3 regions of the Kluyvera sp. NPDC087067 genome follow, and region 3 is predicted to be linked to each of the others. Evidence: predicted binding sites of a transcription regulator. Region 3 holds the regulator's gene; each other region holds the start of a gene.
What was found. Region 3 encodes PurR, which represses purine synthesis genes. Its sites were predicted from a motif close to CANGCAAACGTTTGCNTG; they were not measured.
Positions count from the first base shown of each region.

Region 1: a site for PurR is predicted at 3,273-3,290, ahead of purM (phosphoribosylformylglycinamidine cyclo-ligase). Genes of this name have one in related genera too.
Region 2: a site for PurR is predicted at 4,296-4,313, ahead of carA (glutamine-hydrolyzing carbamoyl-phosphate synthase small subunit). Genes of this name have one in related genera too.

Region 1 covers NZ_JBIUZS010000008.1:115,693-123,531, reverse strand. The annotation lists gene ppk1 (polyphosphate kinase 1) at 1-1,287, opposite strand, end outside; gene purN (phosphoribosylglycinamide formyltransferase) at 1,538-2,179, opposite strand; gene purM (phosphoribosylformylglycinamidine cyclo-ligase) at 2,180-3,217, opposite strand; gene bglK (beta-glucoside kinase BglK) at 3,503-4,384, shown strand; gene ACIPDS_RS18845 (6-phospho-beta-glucosidase) at 4,409-5,839, shown strand; gene upp (uracil phosphoribosyltransferase) at 6,026-6,652, shown strand; gene uraA (uracil permease) at 6,738-7,839, shown strand, end outside.
Region 2 covers NZ_JBIUZS010000007.1:150,260-158,098, forward strand. The annotation lists gene ispH (4-hydroxy-3-methylbut-2-enyl diphosphate reductase) at 1-244, shown strand, start outside; gene rihC (ribonucleoside hydrolase RihC) at 310-1,224, shown strand; gene ACIPDS_RS17800 (LysR family transcriptional regulator) at 1,225-2,133, opposite strand; gene ACIPDS_RS17805 (alanyl-tRNA editing protein) at 2,226-2,858, shown strand; gene dapB (4-hydroxy-tetrahydrodipicolinate reductase) at 3,128-3,949, shown strand; gene carA (glutamine-hydrolyzing carbamoyl-phosphate synthase small subunit) at 4,405-5,553, shown strand; gene carB (carbamoyl-phosphate synthase large subunit) at 5,571-7,839, shown strand, end outside.
Region 3 covers NZ_JBIUZS010000001.1:695,006-702,844, forward strand. The annotation lists gene cfa (cyclopropane fatty acyl phospholipid synthase) at 1-193, opposite strand, end outside; gene punC (purine nucleoside transporter PunC) at 491-1,684, opposite strand; gene punR (DNA-binding transcriptional activator PunR) at 1,796-2,707, shown strand; gene purR (HTH-type transcriptional repressor PurR) at 2,725-3,750, opposite strand; gene ACIPDS_RS03380 (YnhF family membrane protein) at 4,045-4,134, shown strand; gene ACIPDS_RS03385 (MFS transporter) at 4,295-5,461, shown strand; gene sodB (superoxide dismutase [Fe]) at 5,539-6,120, opposite strand; gene ACIPDS_RS03395 (C40 family peptidase) at 6,244-7,074, opposite strand; gene ACIPDS_RS03400 (Grx4 family monothiol glutaredoxin) at 7,414-7,758, shown strand.

The sequences.
Region 1 (7,839 bases), on a different contig from region 3:
GCCTGGCGCCGAGAAGATAACGTGTACGCCCGCTTCAGTCAGGCGTTTCGCCCAGTGAATGTTCGCCGCTTCGTCAAACCGGGCCTGTAGCTCAACCACCACCGTCACTTTTTTGCCGTTGTGCGCGGCGTGGATCATGGCATCAATAATGCGTGAGTCTTTTGCGACGCGATAAATATTGATTTTGATCGCCAGCACGCTCGGGTCAAACGACGCTTGTCGCAGCAGCTCGAGCACGTGCTCAAAGGTGTGATACGGATAATAGAGCAGCACGTCTCGTTCGCGAATAGCATCAAAGCCGTTGCGGAATTTATCGAACCAGACGTGGCGTAACCGTGGCATGGGCTTATTAACCAGATTGGCTTTGCCGACATTCGGGAAACCAATAAAGTCTTTAAAATTGTGGTAGCGGCCGCCCGGCACGATGGAATCATAACGCGAGATATTGAGCTTCTTACGCAGCATCTCGACCATGGCATCCGGCATATCACGCTGATAAACGAAACGCACAGGTTCGGCGGTCAGGCGCTGCTTGAGGCTTGAAGACATCAGCTCCATCAGGCTCGACTCCATCTCGTGCACCAGATCGTACTCGGCATCACGCGTCATTTTCATCGAGTAGGCGTTTAGCGCATCGTAATCGAAGAAGCCTTTGAAGATATCATCTAGGCAGTAGCGCAAAATGTTATCCAGCAGGATCATGGGTTTGCGACGGCGTGGGGTCTCCGGCGGCAGATTGACGAAGCGCGGTACTTTATCTGATGGGATCTCCAGCAGCGCGTAATTAAACTCATCGCCGCGAATAATTTCCACCGCCAGATAGGTGTAGTCATCTTTCAGGAACTGCACCAAATCGGTTTCCCGGTTTAGCAGAATCGGGGTGATATGCTGACGCAGATAATGTTTAAAGTAATGACGCAGCCAGCTTTGTTGGTTCACCGAAAGCTGACGTTCGTTTATCAGGAAGATTTGGTTACGCGCCATCTCCAGCAGCAGCTCGTTGTACAAGCCATCAAACTCCTGATCGGCTTTCAACACCCGCGCCTGAATCCGGCTCAGCAGGTGACGAGAATGCGTGGTCACGCCTTGTTCTTCGCTGATGATGATACGGCGCTTTAACTCTGCGAAGCGAACCTTATAGAACTCATCAAGGTTGTTGGAGTAAATACCCAAAAAACGCATACGCTCAATCAGCGGGTTGCTTTTATCTGCCGCTTCCTGAAGGACGCGCTCGTTGAAGGACAACCAGCTCAGCTCTTTTTCGATGTACAGTTTTTCCTGACCCATTACTACTTACACTCCGGTTTGTTCACGGGACGCGGCAAAGACGTCTTACCGTTATATTGCTAGCTTTGCCGGGCTATGTCCAACTGTGTCAGCTAAGTATGACAGTTATCCTGGTTTGTATAAGAAAATAGTCGCTATTCTTTTTGATATCTAAGTCTTTTTCACTATTTTTACGCATGCCGTTGGGCTCTTGCTGGCATAAAAAAAGAGGGCCATGAAGGCCCTCTATGAAGAATTTGCGAGTCGTGATTCACTCTTCTGCCGCATAGCCCGCAGGCGGCAGCTTAACGCCGTCAATCCAGGCATGATTATCCTGCATTTTCAGGCGACCATCGAGGAACCAGCCGACGACCAGCGGATAGATGGCGTGTTCTTGTACCTGCACGCGAGCGGTGATTTCTTCTTCGTCGTCACCGTCAAAAACCGGCACTTTAGCCTGTAAGATAACGGGCCCACCGTCTAATTCCTCGGTGACGAAATGCACAGAAGTGCCGTGCTCTGCATCGCCGTTGTCCAGCGCTTGACGATGAGTATGCAGGCCTGGATATTTCGGCAGCAGGGAAGGGTGGATATTCAGCAGTCGCCCCTGATAGTGGGCGACGAAATCGGCACTCAGAATGCGCATATAGCCTGCCAGCACGACTACGTCGGGGGCATAGGCATCAATTTCCTGCATCAATTCGCGATCAAACGCTTCCCGGCTGGCAAACTGACTGGCGGCCAATGCATGCGCTGGGATCCCCGCATCGCGTGCGCGAACAAGGCCGAACGCCTCGGCCTTGTTACTGAAAACCGCTCGAATGGTGCCATTAATTCTTTTCTGCTCACAGGCGTCAATAATGGCCTGTAAGTTGCTGCCGTTACCGGAAATCAGCACCACGATGTTTTTCATTTATTTGATGACCACACGCTGTTCGGAATCAGAGGCTTTGATATAGCCGATTTTCCACGCGTTTTCACCTTTTTCGTTCATCAGCGCAATCGCCTTATCCGCCTCGTCTGCTGCCAGAGCAATGACCATGCCGACGCCGCAGTTGAAGGTACGATACATCTCATGCTGACTGACGTTACCGGCATCCTGCAACCAGTTGAATACCGCCGGCCACTGCCAGGAGGATTCATCAATGATGGCCTGAGTGTTGTCCGGCAGTACGCGCGGGATATTTTCCCAGAAGCCGCCGCCGGTCAGGTGAGCAATGGCGTGAACGTCAACGCTTTCGATCAGTTCCAGAATGGATTTCACATAGATGCGGGTCGGTGCCAGCAGGTGATCGGCAAGCGTTTTGCCTTCAAGCTGCGTGGTATCCGGGTTGCAGCCGCTAACTTCGACAATTTTACGCACCAGCGAGTAGCCGTTGGAGTGCGGGCCGCTCGAGCCAAGCGCGATAAGCACGTCGCCGTCGGTCACTTTACTGCCGTCGATGATTTCTGATTTCTCAACGACGCCGACGCAGAAACCGGCCACGTCGTAATCTTCACCGTGATACATGCCCGGCATTTCAGCCGTTTCACCGCCCACCAGCGCACAGCCTGATTGCAGACAGCCTTCGGCGATCCCGCTGATAACGCTTGCCGCGGTGTCGACGTCCAGTTTGCCGGTTGCGTAGTAGTCGAGGAAGAACAGAGGCTCAGCGCCCTGAACCACTAAATCGTTCACGCACATCGCCACCAGGTCGATACCGATGGTGTCATGACGTTTTAAATCCATCGCTAAACGTAATTTCGTACCCACACCGTCAGTGCCAGAAACCAGCACCGGTTCACGATATTTTTGCGGCAGCGCGCACAATGCGCCAAACCCCCCTAATCCACCCATCACTTCAGGACGGCGAGTTTTCTTCACCACCCCTTTGATACGGTCAACCAGAGCGTTTCCTGCGTCAATATCAACACCGGCATCTTTGTAGCTGAGAGAGGTTTTGTCGGTCACTGCAAGTCTCCACGCGTTTGCGATAGCAAGAAAAATCGGCGCAATTCTACCAGTCCAGGCAAACGTTTGCGAGCCTATTCTACATCCAATTTTTAAGACCGATTTTTTGCCGCTTCTCAGTTCTTAAATCGGTCAAATATGATACTGCTCACGAAAATGAAACCGGGTACACCCTTGTCCTTGCATCCGCCCCGCTGAATCCACATCATGTTACTGAAACCGGTTTCTGTTTTCGTGGCAGAGGCCCAATGAACGAGACAAAAACGGCCATAAGGGACAAAAGGGATGAAGATTGCGGCCTTTGATATTGGCGGAACGGCGCTAAAAATGGGCGTCGTCACCGCCAGTGGCGAAATACTGAAGAAAGTAAAGCAGCCCATCAGCGAGAGTGACGGCGAGCAAATTCTTGCGGCAATCGAATCATGGATAACCGCGAACCCAGAGTGCACGGGGGTGGCAATCAGCGCGCCGGGCTATGTGAATCCTCACACCGGCTTTATCGAAATGGGCGGCGCGATTCGTCGTTTTGACAACTTTGCGATTAAAGCGTGGCTTGAATCGCGTTGTGGCCTGCCGGTTGCTATCGAAAACGATGCCAACTGCGTACTGCTGGCTGAGCGCTGGCAGGGGAAAGGGATCAACCTGTCCGATTTTCTGGTCCTGACCATCGGCACCGGCATTGGCGGAGCCATTTTCTGCAACAACCAGCTGGTGCATGGCGCGCGTTTTCGCGCCGGTGAGTTCGGCTATATGCTCACTTCCCGCCCCGGCACCCGCGATGTGCGCCGTTACACCATGAATGAAAAAAATTGCACGCTACGGGTACTCCGTCATCGTTACGCGCAGCATCTGGGTAAAGCGTTTGAGGAAGTCACCGGTGAAGAGATTTTTGACCGCTTCGACGCCGGAGACGTTGTCTGTCAGCGGCTGGTTGAAGAGTTTTTCAACGGTCTGGGCACCGGGCTGTATAACCTGGTCAATCTGTTTGATCCACAAAACATTCTTATTGGCGGCGGCATCGTTGAGCGCCCCGGCTTTCTGGCGCTAATGCGCCAACATTTGGCCTGGTTCGGCATCGCCGATTACATCGATACGGTCAGCCACGGCAACGATGCCGGGCTGATTGGCGCAGTTTACCATTTCAATCAGCAGTACTCGCAGCGATAACTAACTGATTAACGAGGGAAAGATATGACTGGATTTAAAGCTGGATTTCTCTGGGGCGGCGCGGTAGCAGCACATCAACTCGAAGGCGGTTGGCAGGAAGGAGGAAAGGGCATAAGCGTGGCGGACGTGATGACCGCTGGCGCGCATGGTGTTCCGCGTGAAATTACCGACGGGGTATTGCCTGGGAAAAACTACCCGAACCATGAAGCCATCGATTTCTACCATCGTTACAAAGACGATCTGAAGCTGTTTGCTGAGATGGGCTATAAATGCTTCCGCACCTCGATTGCCTGGACGCGTATTTTCCCCAACGGTGATGAGCTAACCCCGAATGAAGCCGGGCTGCAATTCTATGACGATCTGTTCGACGAGTGTCTGAAGCTGGGAATTGAGCCGGTTATTACGCTGTCTCACTTCGAAATGCCTTATCATCTGGTCACCGAATATGGCGGCTGGCGTAACCGCAAGCTGATTGATTTCTTTGTACGTTTCGCTGAAGTGGTATTTACCCGCTATCAGCACAAAGTGAAGTACTGGATGACATTTAACGAGATTAACAACCAGGCTAACTTCCACGAAGATTTCGCGCCGTTTACCAACTCCGGGCTTAAGTATCAGCCGGGTGAAGACCGTGAACCGGTGATGTACCAGGCCGCGCACTACGAGCTGGTGGCGAGCGCTCTGGCGGTGAAAATCGGCCATCAAATCAACCCGGATTTGCAGATTGGCTGCATGATCGCCATGTGCCCGATTTATCCTCTGAGCTGCGCGCCAAACGATATGATGATGGCGATGAATGCGATGCATCGCCGTTACTGGTTCACGGATGTTCATGTGCGCGGCAAATATCCGCAGCATCTGCTGAACTACTTCGAACGCCGTGGCTTCGAGCTTGATATCACTGAAGAAGATCGTCAGGCGCTGGCCGAGGGTTGCGTCGACTATATCGGTTTTAGCTACTACATGTCGTTTGCCACGAAAGCCACGCCGGACAACCCGCAGCTCGATTATGATGAAACCACCAGCCTCGTCTCCAATCCGTATGTCGAGAAATCTGACTGGGGATGGCAGATTGACCCGGTTGGCCTGCGCTATTCCCTGAACTGGTTCTATGACCATTATCAGCTGCCGCTGTTTATCGTTGAAAACGGTTTTGGCGCGATTGATGTGCAGGAAAGTGACGGTACGGTGAACGATCAGTACCGTATCGATTATCTTGCGGCGCACATTGCTGAAATGAAAAAAGCGGTAGTAGAAGACGGTGTCGATCTGATGGGCTACACCCCATGGGGCTGTATTGACCTGGTGTCTGCCGGTACCGGCGAGATGAAAAAACGCTACGGCTTTATTTACGTTGATAAAGACAACGAAGGCAACGGTACGCTCGCTCGCAGCCGCAAAAAATCTTTTGCCTGGTATCAAAAGGTGATTGCGACCAACGGAAGTGAACTGTAACTCGCTGAATAGTTAAAATAAAACCCCGCTTGCCGGGGTTTATTTTTATACTGACTTATACTGATTGCAGTGCCGTTCACCGCTTTGCTTGATCCTGGTCAATCAACATGGGTATGGCGCAGCCGAAAAAAAGCGGTATAATCCGGCGATTTTTTTTGTGGCTGCCCCATTCAAAGGAGAAAGAGAATGAAGATTGTGGAAGTTAAGCACCCACTCGTCAAACACAAGCTGGGCCTGATGCGCGAAAATGACATCAGCACCAAACGCTTCCGTGAACTCGCCTCCGAAGTTGGCAGCTTGCTGACGTATGAAGCCACCGCCGATCTGGAAACCGAAAAAGTCACTATCGAAGGCTGGAACGGCCCGGTAGAAATCGACCAGATCAAAGGCAAGAAAATTACCGTTGTGCCAATCCTGCGTGCGGGCCTGGGCATGATGGACGGCGTACTGGAAAACGTGCCAAGCGCGCGTATCAGCGTCGTCGGTATGTACCGTGACGAAGAAACATTTGAGCCGGTACCGTACTTCCAGAAACTGGTTTCCAACATTGATGAGCGCATGGCGCTTATCGTCGACCCGATGCTGGCTACCGGCGGCTCCGTTATCGCAACCATCGACCTGCTGAAAAAAGCGGGCTGCACCAGCATTAAGGTGCTGGTTCTGGTGGCGGCACCGGAAGGTATCGCGGCGCTGGAAAAAGCGCACCCTGACATTGAGCTGTACACGGCGTCAATTGACCAGGGCCTGAACGAGCACGGATACATTATTCCGGGCCTCGGCGATGCTGGCGATAAGATTTTTGGTACCAAGTAAACGAAAAAATAAAAAGAGCCGACTTTGAGAAGTCGGCTTTTTTTTGAATAAAAACTGGGCTAACAACACCATAGAGGAAAACAACATGACGCGCCGTGCCATTGGGGTCAGTGAAAGACCGCCGCTTTTACAGACTATCCCGCTTAGCTTGCAGCATTTATTCGCCATGTTTGGCGCAACCGTGCTGGTACCGGTTCTGTTCCATATTAACCCGGCAACCGTTCTGCTGTTTAACGGCTTGGGAACGCTGCTGTACCTCTTCATCTGTAAAGGTAAAATCCCCGCTTATCTGGGCTCAAGCTTTGCTTTTATCTCCCCGGTTCTGCTGCTGCTGCCGTTAGGCTATGAAGTGGCGCTGGGCGGTTTTATTATGTGCGGCGTACTGTTCTGCCTAGTCTCTTTCATTGTGAAGAAAGCGGGTACCGGCTGGCTTGACGTGATGTTCCCACCGGCGGCAATGGGCGCAATCGTTGCCGTTATTGGTCTGGAACTGGCGGGCGTAGCGGCGAATATGGCCGGTCTGCTACCACCTGACGGTCAGTCTGCGGATACCAAGACCATCATCATTTCGCTGGTTACGCTGGGCGTTACCGTCTTCGGTTCCGTACTGTTCCGCGGCTTCCTGGCCATTATCCCGATTCTTATCGGTGTGCTGGTTGGCTATGCGCTTTCCTTCGTGATGGGCGTTGTTGATACCTCGCCAATTGCCGAGGCGCACTGGTTCGCGCTGCCAACCTTCTACACGCCGCGTTTTGAATGGTTTGCTATCTTCACCATCCTGCCTGCGGCGCTGGTGGTGATTGCCGAGCACGTAGGTCACCTGGTGGTGACGGCCAACATCGTGAAGAAAGATTTGATTCGCGACCCGGGCCTGCATCGTTCAATGTTTGCCAACGGTCTTTCTACCGTGATTTCCGGGTTCTTTGGTTCAACGCCAAACACCACCTATGGTGAAAACATCGGCGTCATGGCGATTACCCGCGTGTACAGCACCTGGGTTATCGGCGGTGCGGCAATTATCGCGATCCTTTTGTCTTGCGTCGGCAAGCTGGCAGCGGCGATCCAGATTATCCCATTGCCGGTAATGGGCGGTGTTTCTCTGCTGCTGTACGGCGTCATTGGCGCATCCGGTATTCGCGTGCTGATCGAATCGAAAGTGGATTACAGCAAAGCGCAGAACCTGATCC
Region 2 (7,839 bases), on a different contig from region 3:
GCGGATGGGCAAAGCCGCCTATCTGATTGACGATGCCGCGGATATCCAGGAAGCGTGGGTAAAAGACGCCGCCTGCGTTGGCGTAACCGCCGGGGCATCTGCGCCGGATATTCTGGTGCAAAACGTGATTGCCCGCCTGCAATCGCTGGGCGGTGGCGAAGCCATTACCCTGGAAGGGCGCGAAGAGAATATCGTCTTTGAGGTGCCGCGCGAACTGCGTGTCGATGTTCGTGAAGTCGAGTGAATTAATTCTCCCGCGGATGTGAAAAAATGCCAGGCTTAATGTCTGGCATTTTTTATGGAGAAATCATGCGCCTGCCTATCTTCCTTGATACCGATCCCGGCATTGATGATGCCGCCGCCATTGCCGCCGCTATTTTTGCGCCCGAGCTGGATCTCCAGTTGATGACCACCGTCGCCGGGAATGTCTCGGTCGAAAAAACGACCCGCAATGCGTTACAGCTGCTGCACTTCTGGAACGCCGATATTCCGCTGGCGCAGGGCGCTTCTGCGCCGCTGGTGCGCCCATTGCGCGACGCCGCCTCGGTACACGGCGAGTCGGGGATGGAAGGGTATGACTTTGTCGAGCATAACCGCCAGCCGCTGGCTAAACCGGCCATTCTGGCGATTCGTGATGCGTTGATGCACGCCCCGGAGCCGGTGACGCTGGTGGCGATTGGCCCGCTGACCAATATTGCTTTACTGCTCACGCAATACCCCGAGTGCCGCTTCAATATCCGCCGCCTGGTGATCATGGGCGGTTCCGCCGGGCGCGGTAACTTCACCCCGAACGCCGAGTTTAATATCGCCATCGACCCGGAAGCCGCCGCGCTGGTTTTTCGCAGCGGTCTGGAGATTGTGATGTGCGGGCTCGATGTCACCAACGAGGCGGTGCTGACGCCGGAGTATCTGGCAGCATTGCCAACGCTCAACAAGACCGGCAGTATGCTGCACGCGCTGTTTAGCCACTACCGCAGCGGCAGTATGCAAAGCGGGCTGCGCATGCACGACCTGTGCGCTATCGCCTGGCTGGTGCGGCCCGAGCTGTTTACCCTGCAATCGTGTTTTGTGGCGGTCGAAACGCAAGGACAATACACGGCGGGCACCACCGTGGTGGATATCGAAGGAAGGCTGGGGCAGCCCGCCAACGCGCAGGTGGCGCTGGCGCTGGATGTTGATGGCTTCCGCCAGTGGGTGGCAGAAGTGCTGACCCGCGCGCCATAATCAACGGCGGGGCGGGGAGAGTTTCTCGCTAAGATAATCAATCATGGCCCGCATTCGGGCGGGCATATGCTGGTTGCGCGTCCATAAGAGCCACAGGTCGCCGCTGTAATCGCTGATAAACTCCCACGCCGGTAATACCTGGACAATCTCGCCGCTGGCAAGCGCTTCACGCGCGGTAAACAGCGGCAGGCTGCCAATGCCCAGATGATGTTTTACCGCGTCCAGCCGCACGCCGGTATGGTTGGCGGCATAACGTCCATGGGTTTGCAGCGTTTCAACTTTATCACCCCGGCGGAACTTCCAGCGTGAATCGGCGGGTGTCTCACCAAGGCTAATACAGCTATGATCGCGCAACGCCTGTGGGTTATCGGGCGTACCGTGCTGGCGCAAATATTCTGGCGTGGCGCAGATAACGTGACTGACCGGCATGAGCGGCTTACCGTACAAACCCGGCGACGGTGACTGGCTTATCCGTAGCGCCAGATCCACGCCGTCATCAATTAAATCCATATACCGGTCTTCGAGTCGCAGACAAACATCAACTTCGGGGTAGCGGGTAAAAAACTCCGCCATTAAGGGATGAATCACAAAGCGGCCAACCGCTTTCGGTACGCTGAGCGTGAGCTTACCCTGGGCGATGGTCTGGCGGCTGCTGCCGGAATCTACCGCCATCTGCGCGGCGTTTAGCATCTCCTGCGCGTGTTCATAAACCATCTTACCGGTCTCGCTTAGCGCCAGCTTGCGGGTGGTGCGGTGCAACAGTTTACTGCCAAGCGCCTGCTCAAGCCGCGACACGCTGCGGCTGATAGCCGAAGGCGTTGCGCCACAGGCTTTGGCGGCAGCGGAAAAACTCCCCTGATCGACAATCAATACAAAGGTGGCAAGGTCAGGAAGCAGATTAAGGTTCATTTGTGCGTACCAGGCAAAGATGCATTGAATGTGAACGGGATTATCGACACGGATAAAGTGAATATACTCTGCTCATCAACAGGAGAACAACGATGACTGAACGCCTTTATTACACCAGCGATGATACCCGAGGTCACGCGACCATCACGCACTGCACGGCAGAACCCGATGGGCGCTATGCGATTACGCTGGAGCGTACCCTGTTTCATCCGCAGGGCGGCGGACAACCCTCGGACAGTGGCACGCTCGGCGGCAACCCGGTGGAAAGCGTGATGACGCGCGGTGAAGAGGTGGTACATATTGTGGCGCAACCGCTGCCACTGGGTGAAACGACGCAGTGCGTGGATGCTGCCGTGCGCCATCTTCATTCCCGGCTGCACTCCGCCGGGCACATGATCGGTCAGGCAGGCGAAACCTTCGGTTGGCGGCCCATAAAGGCACACCATTGGCCCAATGAAGGGCGCATCACCTTTGCCGCAGGCGAGGGCGGTACGCTGCCGGAGGCGGCACAACTTCTGGCGATAATCCGCCAATGGCAAAACGATAATCTTGCGCGTCGGATAGACTTTGACGGAGGGCTGCGTCAGGTGGGATTTGGCGAGCTGCCGGGATATCCCTGTGGCGGTACGCACGTAGCTCGTTTATCTGAGTTGGGTGAGGTGGTGATAACCCAGGTGAAGATGAAAAAAGGGCAGATGGTAGTGAGCTATACCCTGGAAGCCTGAAAATGAAATGACAGAAACGGTCGCGCGAATTGGCTACCCGTTGCCGGGTTTTAAAGTGCTTTTCTAATTCTCTTTCGCCATTCTGAGCGAGTTTGACTTCTTTCCCCGACTGCGGCAATGATTCATCCTGCGGGATGAATCATGTCTTTTACTGATATTCCTCTCTGTTTATCATTAAATTCTAATTATGGACGTTTTCGGCTGGCGAGGCTGTCGCGGGCTGGTTACTCTGAAAACGATTTACGCAATCTTAACAAAAGAGAATAGCTATGCATGATGCACAAATCCGCGTTGCCATTGCGGGCGCCGGTGGCCGCATGGGACGGCAGTTAATTCAGGCCACGATGGCGATGGAAGGCGTTCAACTGGGGGCGGCACTCGAGCGGGAAGGATCCTCTTTATTGGGCAGCGATGCGGGCGAACTGGCTGGGGCTGGGAAATCTGGCGTGACCGTACAAAGCAGCCTTGAGGAGGTAAAGGACGATTTCGACGTGTTTATCGATTTCACCCGCCCGGAAGGCACCCTGACGCATCTGGCATTTTGCCGTCAGCACGGCAAAGGCATGGTCATTGGCACCACCGGTTTTGATGATGCCGGTAAACAGGCCATCCGCGAGGCTTCAGAAGAGATTGCGATCGTTTTCGCGGCTAACTTCAGCGTTGGCGTTAACGTCATGCTCAAGCTGCTGGAGAAAGCGGCGAAGGTGATGGGCGACTACACCGATATCGAAATTATTGAAGCGCACCACCGTCATAAAGTCGACGCACCGTCAGGGACGGCGCTGGCGATGGGTGAGGCGATTGCCGGGGCGCTGGATAAAGATCTGAAGGACTGCGCGGTCTACTCGCGCGAGGGCTATACCGGTGAACGCGTGCCGGGAACGATTGGTTTTGCCACCGTTCGCGCGGGCGACATCGTCGGTGAACATACCGCCATGTTTGCCGATATTGGCGAGCGCGTAGAGATTACCCACAAGGCTTCCAGCCGCATGACCTTTGCTAACGGCGCAGTAAGATCGGCATTGTGGCTTAACGCTAAGCAAAATGGTCTTTTTGATATGCGTGATGTGCTGAATTTAAATGAATTATAAGAATTTATTACCCATCGTGATGTGGTTATTGTAGTCATAATTGATTGATTACACAGGGCAATATTTTATTGCCCTTTATTTTATCCGTTTTATATTAATTTTAATATGAGTTGCTTGTTTTTATAAGTTATCTGTCCTTAATGTGTTGGTTAAATGTAAATTTTGACCATCTGGTCTACTTTTTCACTCCCTTCTGGCGAATTTAACACTCTTTAGACTCCGCAAGCGTTTTCTACGGTGAGTTAGTTGATCTTTTTGGCCTCTTATCGCGGGTGAATTCATCAACGCCACAAAATAATGATAAAAATTGTCCTTTAAGGTAGACTTTTGCTGAGGCTATCTCTAGAATGCCGCCGTTTGCCAGAAATACGTCGGTAAGCAGATTTGCATTGATTTGTGCCATTGTTATGAATTAATATGCAAATAAAGCGAGTAAATATTCTCTGGAGGGTGTTTTGATTAAGTCAGCGCTATTGGTTCTGGAAGACGGAACCCAGTTTTACGGTCGGGCCATCGGGGCAACAGGTTCGGCGGTTGGGGAAGTCGTTTTCAATACTTCAATGACCGGTTATCAAGAAATCCTCACTGATCCTTCCTATTCTCGCCAAATCGTTACTCTTACTTATCCTCATATCGGCAATGTCGGCACCAATGCTGCTGACGAAGAATCCTCTCAGGTACATGCGCAAGGTCTGGTCATTCGCGACCTGCCGCTGATTGCCAGCAACTACCGCAATACCGAAGACCTCTCTTCCTACTTAAAGCGCCATAACATCGTGGCGATTGCCGATATCGATACCCGTAAGCTGACCCGCCTGCTGCGCGAGAAAGGCGCTCAAAACGGCTGCATCATTGCAGGCGATAACCTGGATGCGATGCTGGCGCTGGAAAAAGCCAAAGCGTTCCCGGGTTTGAACGGAATGGATCTGGCAAAAGAAGTGACCACCGCAGAAACCTACGGCTGGACGCAGGGTAGCTGGACGCTGACCGGTGAACTGCCGGAAGCGAAGTCCGAAGAAGAGTTGCCATTCCACGTGGTGGCTTATGATTTTGGCGCGAAACGTAACATTCTGCGCATGCTGGTTGATCGCGGCTGCCGCCTGACGGTTGTCCCGGCTAAAACCTCCGCAGAAGACGTCTTAAAAATGAATCCAGACGGTATCTTCCTGTCCAACGGCCCGGGCGACCCCGCTCCGTGTGACTACGCCATTGAAGCGATTGAAAAATTCCTTGAGACCGATGTCCCGGTATTCGGCATCTGCCTGGGGCACCAACTGCTGGCGCTGGCGAGCGGCGCAAAAACCATCAAGATGAAATTCGGTCACCACGGCGGCAACCACCCGGTGAAAGATATCGACAACAACGTGGTGATGATTACCGCGCAGAACCACGGTTTTGCGGTTGATGAAGACTCGCTGCCAGCCAACCTGCGCGTGACCCACAAATCGCTGTTTGATGGCACCTTGCAGGGTATCCATCGTACCGATAAACCGGCGTTCAGCTTCCAGGGCCACCCTGAAGCGAGCCCAGGTCCACACGACGCTGCGCCGCTGTTCGACCACTTTATCGAGTTAATTGAGCAATACCGTCAGTCCGCGAAATAATCAGGAGTTAAAGAGCCATGCCAAAACGTACAGACCTAAAAAGTATCCTGATTCTGGGCGCGGGCCCGATTGTTATCGGTCAGGCGTGTGAGTTTGACTACTCCGGTGCTCAGGCGTGTAAAGCGCTGCGCGAAGAGGGCTACCGCGTCATTCTGGTGAACTCCAACCCGGCGACCATCATGACCGACCCGGAAATGGCCGATGCGACCTACATCGAGCCGATTCAGTGGGAAGTGGTACGCAAGATTATTGAAAAAGAGCGCCCGGATGCCGTTCTGCCGACCATGGGCGGCCAGACCGCGCTGAACTGCGCGCTGGAACTGGAACGTCAGGGCGTACTCGAAGAGTTTGGCGTGACCATGATTGGCGCCACCGCCGACGCGATTGATAAAGCCGAAGACCGCCGCCGTTTCGACGTAGCAATGAAGAAAATCGGCCTCGACACCGCGCGCTCCGGCATCGCGCACACCATGGAAGAAGCGCTGGCGGTTGCCGCTGACGTCGGCTATCCGTGCATCATTCGTCCATCCTTCACCATGGGCGGCACCGGCGGCGGTATCGCTTACAACCGTGAAGAGTTCGAAGAGATTTGCGAACGCGGTCTGGATCTTTCCCCAACCAAAGAGCTGCTGATTGATGAGTCGCTGATTGGCTGGAAAGAGTATGAGATGGAAGTGGTGCGTGATAAAAACGACAACTGCATCATCGTCTGCTCCATCGAAAACTTCGACGCCATGGGTATCCACACCGGTGACTCCATCACCGTCGCCCCGGCGCAGACCCTGACCGACAAAGAGTATCAAATCATGCGTAACGCCTCGATGGCGGTACTGCGTGAAATCGGCGTCGAAACCGGCGGTTCTAACGTGCAGTTCTCGGTGAACCCGAAAGACGGTCGCCTGATTGTTATCGAAATGAATCCGCGCGTATCCCGCTCCTCGGCGCTGGCCTCGAAAGCGACCGGCTTCCCGATTGCTAAAGTTGCGGCGAAACTGGCGGTGGGCTACACCTTAGACGAGCTGATGAACGACATCACCGGCGGCCGTACTCCGGCGTCGTTTGAGCCGTCTATCGACTACGTTGTGACTAAGATTCCACGCTTCAACTTTGAAAAATTCGTTGGCGCTAACGACCGCCTGACTACCCAGATGAAATCGGTCGGGGAAGTGATGGCGATTGGTCGCACGCAGCAGGAATCCTTGCAGAAAGCGCTGCGCGGCCTGGAAGTGGGCGCGACCGGTTTCGACCCGAAAGTCAGCCTTGATGACCCGGAAGCGCTGACCAAAATCCGCCGCGAGTTGAAAGACGCGGGCGCCGAGCGTATCTGGTACATCGCCGATGCCTTCCGTGCTGGCCTGTCCGTCGACGGCGTCTTCAACCTGACCAACATTGACCGCTGGTTCCTGGTGCAGATTGAAGAGCTGGTGCGTCTGGAAGAGAAAGTCGCTGAAGTCGGTATTACCGGCCTTGACGCTGACTTCCTGCGCCACCTGAAACGTAAAGGCTTTGCCGATGCGCGCCTGGCAAAACTGGCGGGCGTACGCGAAGCGGAAGTCCGCAAACTGCGCGACCAGTATGACCTGCACCCGGTCTACAAGCGTGTGGATACCTGCGCGGCTGAATTCGCCACCGACACTGCCTACATGTACTCCACTTATGAAGATGAGTGCGAGTCCAACCCGTCCGTTGACCGCGATAAAATCATGGTTCTTGGCGGCGGCCCGAACCGTATCGGTCAGGGTATTGAATTTGACTACTGCTGCGTACACGCTTCGCTGGCGCTGCGCGAAGACGGTTACGAGACCATCATGGTCAACTGTAACCCGGAAACCGTTTCAACCGATTACGACACTTCCGACCGCCTGTACTTTGAGCCGGTAACCCTGGAAGACGTGCTGGAAATCGTGCGCATCGAGAAGCCGAAAGGCGTTATCGTCCAGTACGGCGGCCAGACGCCGTTGAAACTGGCACGCGCGCTGGAAGCCGCCGGTGTTCCGGTTATCGGCACCAGTCCTGACGCCATCGACCGTGCGGAAGACCGCGAGCGCTTCCAGCATGCGGTTGACCGTCTGAAGCTGAAACAACCGGCGAACGCCACCGTCACCGCAATCGAACAAGCGGTAGAGAAGGCAAAAGAGATTGGCTACCCGCTGGTGGTGCGTCCGTCTTACGTGTTGGGCGGCCGTGCGATGGAAATCGTCTACGACGAAATCGACCTGCGTCGCTACTTCCAGACCGCCGTCAGCGTCTCTAACGATGCGCCGGTGCTGCTGGACCGCTTCCTTG
Region 3 (7,839 bases):
CGTCCATATAACTTTCGCCGAGGCCCAACGAGCCTTCTTGTAAAACACGTTTGAAAAACCGGGGATTTTTGACCTGTATATCGCAGGGGGCGTTGCCATTAATTTCAATGCCTGCTCGACTGAGCAATTCGCTAACGATACGGTACCAGTCATCTTCCGGTATATTGACTTCTTCTATACACGATGTGCTCATAGCCTCTCCATCCCGACCTGTTGATCAGAACCTTAAAACAGCGTAGACGCTTTTTTCTGGTTTGTGAGAAATGTCACGAAAAATTCGTGAGTCTGCTATCCGACGTAACATAGAGAAAGGGAGAATCCCTTGCTGAAAGCCAGTCCATGGTTTAACGGGTGGCATCCTGCCGCCGCTCAATAACAATAATGTATATTAATTATGTGATGCCGATCCAGTATAGGACGCTAAGTTTATTGATTCAACTAAAAATCTTAGCGTCCTAACGATTTATCATGGCATTGATATGGATGATGATTAGGCGTGAGAAGTACTCTGTTCAGCAGCGCGCTCTTCACCACGCGCGGCCCGCTGCATTCTGTAACCTATCGCCGCCAGCAATACCGTCACAAGCATCACGCAAGTGGTGGTCAGCAGCGGGGTAGCAATCAGCGTGGACACCGCAAGGCTTGCGAGGAAACACAGGCCCAGCTGTAACGTATTCTGTAGCGCAGCCGCCCGGCCGGTTGCCTGTGGGAAGGGTTTCAGGGCCTGAGCGACGACGATAGGATAAATCCCCCCGTTAGCGATAGCCATCACGCAGAATGGGATAAGTATTGCGGTCAATGAGGCATTTTCCATCAGACCCGCTCCCCACGTACCTATGACGCTTAGGGCATAAACAACCAGCAGCCAGGGTAGCAACTGAGAACCCTGCCATTTTTGCAGCGCGGCGCGACAGCCGTAGCCGCCAATCAGGAACGCGATCGTCTGCGGAACGTAGCTCAGGCCGATAACGGTTGGGCTATAGCCCATCTCATGCAGAATAAACGGCGAACCCGTTAACCATGCGAAGAAACTCGCCGAGCAGGCGGCGTAAATCAGAACGTTACCGCGATAGTCTTTGCTGCGCAGCAGGCGCATAAAGGTCAGTTTCTCTTCGCTGGTGGGGCTTTTCTTATGTGCGGGCTTCAGACGCAATGCCGGTAGCATCAGCACCAGGGTAATGATAAATAATGCCGCGAAAATAGCCTGCCAGTCGAAATGGACCAGTAGCCAGCTCCCCAGAAGCGGGGCGAGGGCAGGAGACAGGCCAACCAGCGGCATTATGGTGGCGAAGATACGGTTTGTGCGCTGTGCGGGATAATAGTCGGTGACCATTGCCTGCCAGGTCACGGCAGCCGCGCAGACGCCGACCGCCTGCACGAATCGCAGCACCAGCAGAGTCGTCCCGTCGCGCACCCACAGCATCCCCAGGCAACCCACGGCAAAAATAGTTAAACCGGTCAGCAAAATAGGCTTACGCCCATAACGGTCAGACAGCGGCCCCCATAACAGCTGGGCAACCGCAAAGCCTGCAAGGAACAGACTGAGGCTGGCGCTCACGGCGGAGGCCGGCGTTTGCAGGTCTTCCTGAATGGCCGCAAAGGCCGGCAAATACATATCTGTTGCCAGAAAACCCAGCACGCTCAGCCCTGCTAGCCAGACTAAAAATCCTTTCCCCGGTTGCATAATACGACCTTTCTATCATCAATAAACAATGCCGCAGAGTGTAGAGAGTGCATTGGTGGTTGTGAAACGCTAATATTTGAGTCATGGATTCAAAATTTTTGCAGGCAGAAAATGTGGTCTGAATATTCTTTGGAAGTGGTTGATGCCGTGGCGCGTAACGGTAGCTTTAGCGCGGCGGCGCAGGAGCTTCATCGCGTGCCTTCTGCTGTGAGCTATACCGTCCGCCAGTTAGAAGAATGGCTGGCGGTGCCGCTGTTTGAACGGCGCCATCGGGATGTGGAACTTACGCCTGCGGGCGTTTGGTTTTTGAAAGAGGGACGGTCTGTTATCAAAAAAATGCAGATCACCCGTCAACAGTGTCAGCAGATTGCCAACGGCTGGCGGGGGCAACTGGCTATTGCGGTAGACAACATCGTTAAACCGGCGCGAACGCGACAGATGATTGTAGATTTCTATCGTCATTTTAACGATGTCGAGCTTATCGTTTTTCAGGAGGTATTTAACGGCGTGTGGGACGCGCTGGCGGATGGTCGCGTGGAATTAGCGATTGGTGCCACCCAGGCTATCCCGATTGGCGGACGTTTTGCTTTTCGTGATATGGGGATGCTTAACTGGCATTGTGTGGTTTCCCATGCCCATCCGCTCGCCCAAATGGACGGGCCGCTCAGCGATGATGTGTTGCGCAACTGGCCCTCACTGGTGCTTGAGGATACGTCTCGTTCATTGCCTAAGCGCACCACCTGGCTTCTCGATAACCAGAAAAGAGTGGTTGTCCCCGATTGGGCATCTTCGGAAACGTGCATTTCCGCAGGGCTATGCGCGGCAATGATCCCCGGACATCGGGCGCAGCCGTGGCTTGATAGCGGTGAGTGGGTCGCCTTAACCTTAGAAAATCCGTTCCCGGATGCCGCCTGTTGCCTGACCTGGCAGCAAAGCGAAGCCTCGCCGGCGCTAAGCTGGCTATTAGAGTATTTAGGGGACAGTGAGACGTTAAACGATGAATGGCTGCGGACGCCGGAATAGGGCGTCCGCATAGGGACTTAACGGCGATAGTCGCGGAACGGGCCGTCAGCCACGGAGCGGCGCTCGATGAGGCGTGGATGGACCTCAATTGACTGCGACTCCTCACGCTTACTGACGATACGATCCATCAGCATATTGAAGGCCGTTTCGCCCAGCGAGTCTTTTGGCTGGTGAATCGTCGTCAGCGCAGGCGTAAAGAAGCGAGAGTTGCGCACGTTATCGTAGCCGATAAGCGAGATGTCCTGAGGAACACGAAGCCCCATTTCATCGGCTGCACACAGCGCGCCCATTGCCATCACATCACCGCCGCAGAAGATTGCGGTGGGGCGAGGGTGCTGGGACAGGATTTGCTGCATTGCGCGATAGCCTGATTCTGGCTCAAAATCGCCTTGCACAATCCAGTTGGCCGGGACGTTAATCATCGTCTCTTCCATCGCTTTCATAAAGCCTGCCAGGCGGCCCGCGCCGGTGTTACGCTCCAGCGGCCCTGGGATAACGCCGATATCACGATGCCCACGTTCCACCAGGTAACGACCCGCCATATACCCGCCTTCAAAGGCGTTATCAATGACTGAGTCAGTAAAGTCGGCTTTGGCTTCACCCCAATCCATAACCACCATCGGGATGTTGCGATACTCTTCGAGCATCGACAGCAGCGATTCCGGGTACTCAGAACACATCACCAGCAGGCCATCTACGCGCTTTTGCGCCATCATTGACAAATACGCGCGCTGCTTTTCCAGATTGTTCCACGCATTGCCAAGGATCAGGGTATAGCCTTTCTCAAAGCAGTTCTTCTCAACGGCTTCGATGATTTCAGCAAAGTAAGCCGCCTCGCTACTGGTTGCCAGCAAACCAATCGATTTGGTGTGGTTAACCTTGAGGCTGCGCGCGACGGCGCTTGGCGAGTAGTGCAGCTCTTTAATCGCTGCCCATACCGCTTCACGCGTGTCTTCAGCGACAAAACGGGTTTTGTTAATAACATGTGATACGGTTGTAGTGGAAACGTTTGCGCGCTTCGCTACATCTTTAATTGTTGCCATTCCATCTCACTCCAGACCCTGGCCTGCCCCTGAAAATACCGAAAGGAAAACGTTTGCCTTCACACACCCTGGTACAATCTTGCAGATTGCATTTCGCCGGGAAAACGATACAGGACGACAGGAGGGGGTCAATGGCCGGTTCGCTTATAAATAAGCGTCGAATTTTGACTTATCCTGACGCAAAGTGGAAGAACAAAAACCATCATCCTGCTAAATCTGTGAAGATTTTTGCGATTAAGTGTGCAAAAATGATTAAACGCAGTTTTACTGTGGTAATCAAAAGGAGAAAAATTGATGAGCACCGACCTTAAGTTGTCACTCGGTACTACCTTCGTTGCGCTCGCGCTGATCGTCGCGGCGGCGTTTACCGCGATATTGCATTAATCCCCCTGTGAGGGAGCATTCGCTCCCTCTCGTTTTATTGTTATCCAAATAGCAATAATCTTTTGCTGTTTTGTACACTTCTGTTTTTCTGTGATTGCTGTCATGCTTTTGCCCCATGTTGTCATGCCGCGTACTGCGTATGGCTTAGCGGAGCTTTTGTATGAAAATGAATTTTCCTTTATTGGCGTTAGCCATTGGGGCTTTTGGTATCGGCACCACCGAATTCTCGCCGATGGGACTTTTGCCGGTTATCGCGAAAGGGGTTGATGTTTCCATTCCTGCCGCCGGTATGTTGATAAGCGCCTATGCCGTTGGTGTGATGGTAGGCGCGCCGCTAATGACCCTGTTGCTTTCGCATCGCGGTCGCCGTAATGCGCTGATTTTCCTGATGGCTATCTTCACCCTCGGCAATGTGCTGTCGGCGTTCTCGCCGGACTACACCACCTTAATGGTGTCGCGTATTATCACGAGCCTTAACCATGGTGCTTTCTTTGGCCTGGGTTCAGTGGTTGCGGCAAGCGTGGTGCCAAAGCACAAGCAGGCCAGTGCGGTTGCAACCATGTTTATGGGGCTGACCATCGCGAATATCGGCGGTGTGCCTGCTGCAACCTGGCTTGGAGAAACCATCGGCTGGCGTATGTCGTTTATGGCCACCGCAGGGCTTGGCGTAATCGCTATTTTAAGCCTGTGGTTCTCGCTGCCAAAAGGTGGAGCGGGGGAGAAGCCGGATGTGAAACGCGAACTGTCTGTGCTGGTGCGTCCGCAGGTGCTCTCTGCGCTGTTGACCACGGTACTGGGGGCAGGGGCAATGTTTACCCTCTATACCTATATCTCTCCGGTATTGCACACCATCACTCATGCCTCGTCAGGTTTTATTACCCTGATGCTGGTGCTGATAGGCGTGGGCTTCTCTATCGGTAACTACCTGGGCGGTAAATTCGCTGACCGCTCCGTGAGCGGAACGTTGAAAGGTTTCTTGCTGCTGTTAATGGTTATCATGTTGGCTATTCCGTTCCTTGCGCAAACGCAGTTAGGGGCGGCGGTGAGCATGGTGGTATGGGGGGCGGCAACCTTTGCGGTGGTGCCTCCGCTACAGATGCGCGTGATGCGCGTGGCGCATGAAGCTCCGGGCCTGTCGTCATCGGTCAATATCGGCGCGTTTAACCTGGGTAATGCGCTGGGCGCGGTAGCCGGTGGCGCCGTGATTTCAGGCGGTATGGGCTATAGCTTTGTTCCGGTGATGGGGGCAATCGTGGCGGGGCTTGCGTTGTTGGTGGTGGTATTGAGTAGCCGCAGTCGCGGTGAAGAAGCGCTGGCGAGTCAGTAAGTCTATAAAAACGCAGAAGAGGAACTCTTCTGCGTAATGGATAAAACCCGGCGGAAGATGGCCGGGTTTTTTGCAACTTATGCAGCCAGATTTTCAGCCACAAACTTCCAGTTTACCAGAGCCCAGAAGTGCTCCAGATAGTTTGGACGCGCGTTGCGGTAGTCAATGTAGTAAGCATGTTCCCACACATCGACGGTCAGCAGTGGCGTTGCGTCGGTGGTCAGCGGCGTACCCGCGTTAGAGGTCGAAACGATGGCCAGTGAGCCATCAGCCTTCTTCACAAGCCAGGTCCAGCCCGCACCGAAGTTTTTAACCGCGGCATCAGTAAATTGTGCTTTGAATTCCGCGAAGCTACCAAACGCTTTGTTAATGGCATCAGCAACGGCGCCGGTTGGTTCGCCGCCAGCGTTAGGGGCCAGGCAGTTCCAGTAGAAAGTGTGGTTCCAGACCTGTGCTGCGTTGTTGAACACGCCGCCTTCAGAGGTACGTACGATCTCTTCAAGCGTTTTGCCTTCAAACGCGGTGCCTTTAACCAGGTTGTTCAGGTTAGTGACATAAGTCTGGTGGTGTTTACCATAGTGGTACTCAAGCGTTTCCACAGAAATGTGTGGGACTAGAGCGTCTTTGGCATACGGTAATGCAGGTAATTCGAACGACATTGCTACTCTCCTTATTATAGTTTGTGCACTCAATAACCTTGTATTGAGTAAGGGTAGAGTAGCAAATTAAAAGGTGAGAGAAAAGATAAGCTTACCCCGTTTATTAACAAACGGGGTAAGTGATTAACGAATGGTCTTCGGCGTGACTACGCGACGGGCGCCAACATAGTGACGAACCCAATAATCTTCGCTCAAGGAAGTGATTTGAATATCACGACCGGTACGAGGGGATTGGATAAATTTACCGTTGCCGACGTAAACACCGACATGGTCAGCCGTGCCGCGACCTTGCGTGCGGAAGAAGACCAAATCGCCGCTCTCCAGCTCGCCACGGTCTACCGGGCGGGCATCACGCAGGTGGTACATTTCATTGGCGGTGCGTGGGATACGAATGTTGACCAGATCTTTATAGGCGTAATACACCAGGCCGCTGCAATCGAAACCGGTACGTGGCGAGTTGCCGCCCCAACGATAAGGCTTACCGAGCTGGCCCATCAGTTTGTTCATTGCCGTCTTCTGCGCTTTTTGCATGCGAACTTTGTGCGCCTGCGCTATGGTCGTCGGCTGACTCTCGGCAGGGCTTGTGGTGCAGGATTTTTTGTGGCCTTTACGCGCAGGTTTGCAGGTGGTGACGAGGTTAGCCGTTTTCAGCGTGCTGCCTTTTCTGCTGGCTTTTGCGGTACGCGTAGAGGAGTTTTTACGGCTGGAGGAAGGTGCTGACTTTTTCGCCACGGCGCTGCTGTTTTTTTTCTTACTGGCCGTAGAGGACGATTTTTTCTTGCTGTTGGACTTGGTGTCTGTGCTTTTTTTCTTACGTTCGCTGCCTTTTACGGGAAGCGATTTTTGCGCCGTAGGTGTTTTGGCATGCCCGGTTGCATGCGCCAACGGCGTGAAAGATAACGATGTAAACAACAATGCACAGAGCGTGAACGACCATTTTTTTATCTGCGCCACTGAACAACCCTCTGAGTAATCAGGCGTACATCCTTGCCTGGGTATGGTTTACAAAACCCAACGATTCTAATCTATAAAAACACGAAATGTTAATACTGTTTTTTAGTCCAAAACGTTGTTTCGTTAGCAACTGCAAAAAAAAACATCATTTGATACAACTCGAGCTAAAAAATGAACAAGTTTTTCAGTGAACTGCCGATAAAGACATATTTATAAAGCAACTTAAGTGAACAGACGATAAAATAGTAAAGCGTGAACAAAATGTTATTTTCGGTTCGCGACCTGAAACGCTACAATGGCGGACTACTGTCGTAAAAAGAAGTGTGAGGAAGCAAGACAATGAGCGAGACAATTGAAAAAATTCAGCGCCAGATCGCTGAAAACCCAATCCTGCTGTACATGAAAGGTTCTCCGAAACTGCCAAGCTGCGGCTTCTCCGCTCAGGCAGTGCAGGCGCTTTCTGCCTGTGGCGAGCGCTTCGCTTATGTCGACATCCTGCAGAACCCGGATATTCGTGCTGAGCTGCCAAAATACGCAAACTGGCCGACCTTCCCGCAGCTGTGGGTAGACGGTGAGCTGGTTGGCGGCTGTGACATTATTATTGAGATGTACCAGCGTGGTGAACTGCAGCCTCTGATTAAAGAGACCGCGGCAAAATACGCTGAAGAGCCAAAAGCAGAGTAACTGCCTGGTTCGTGTAGGCCGGAAAGCTGCTCGCCATCCGGCATTCTACCCGGGATGCCAGATGGCGAGCAGCTTTCTGGC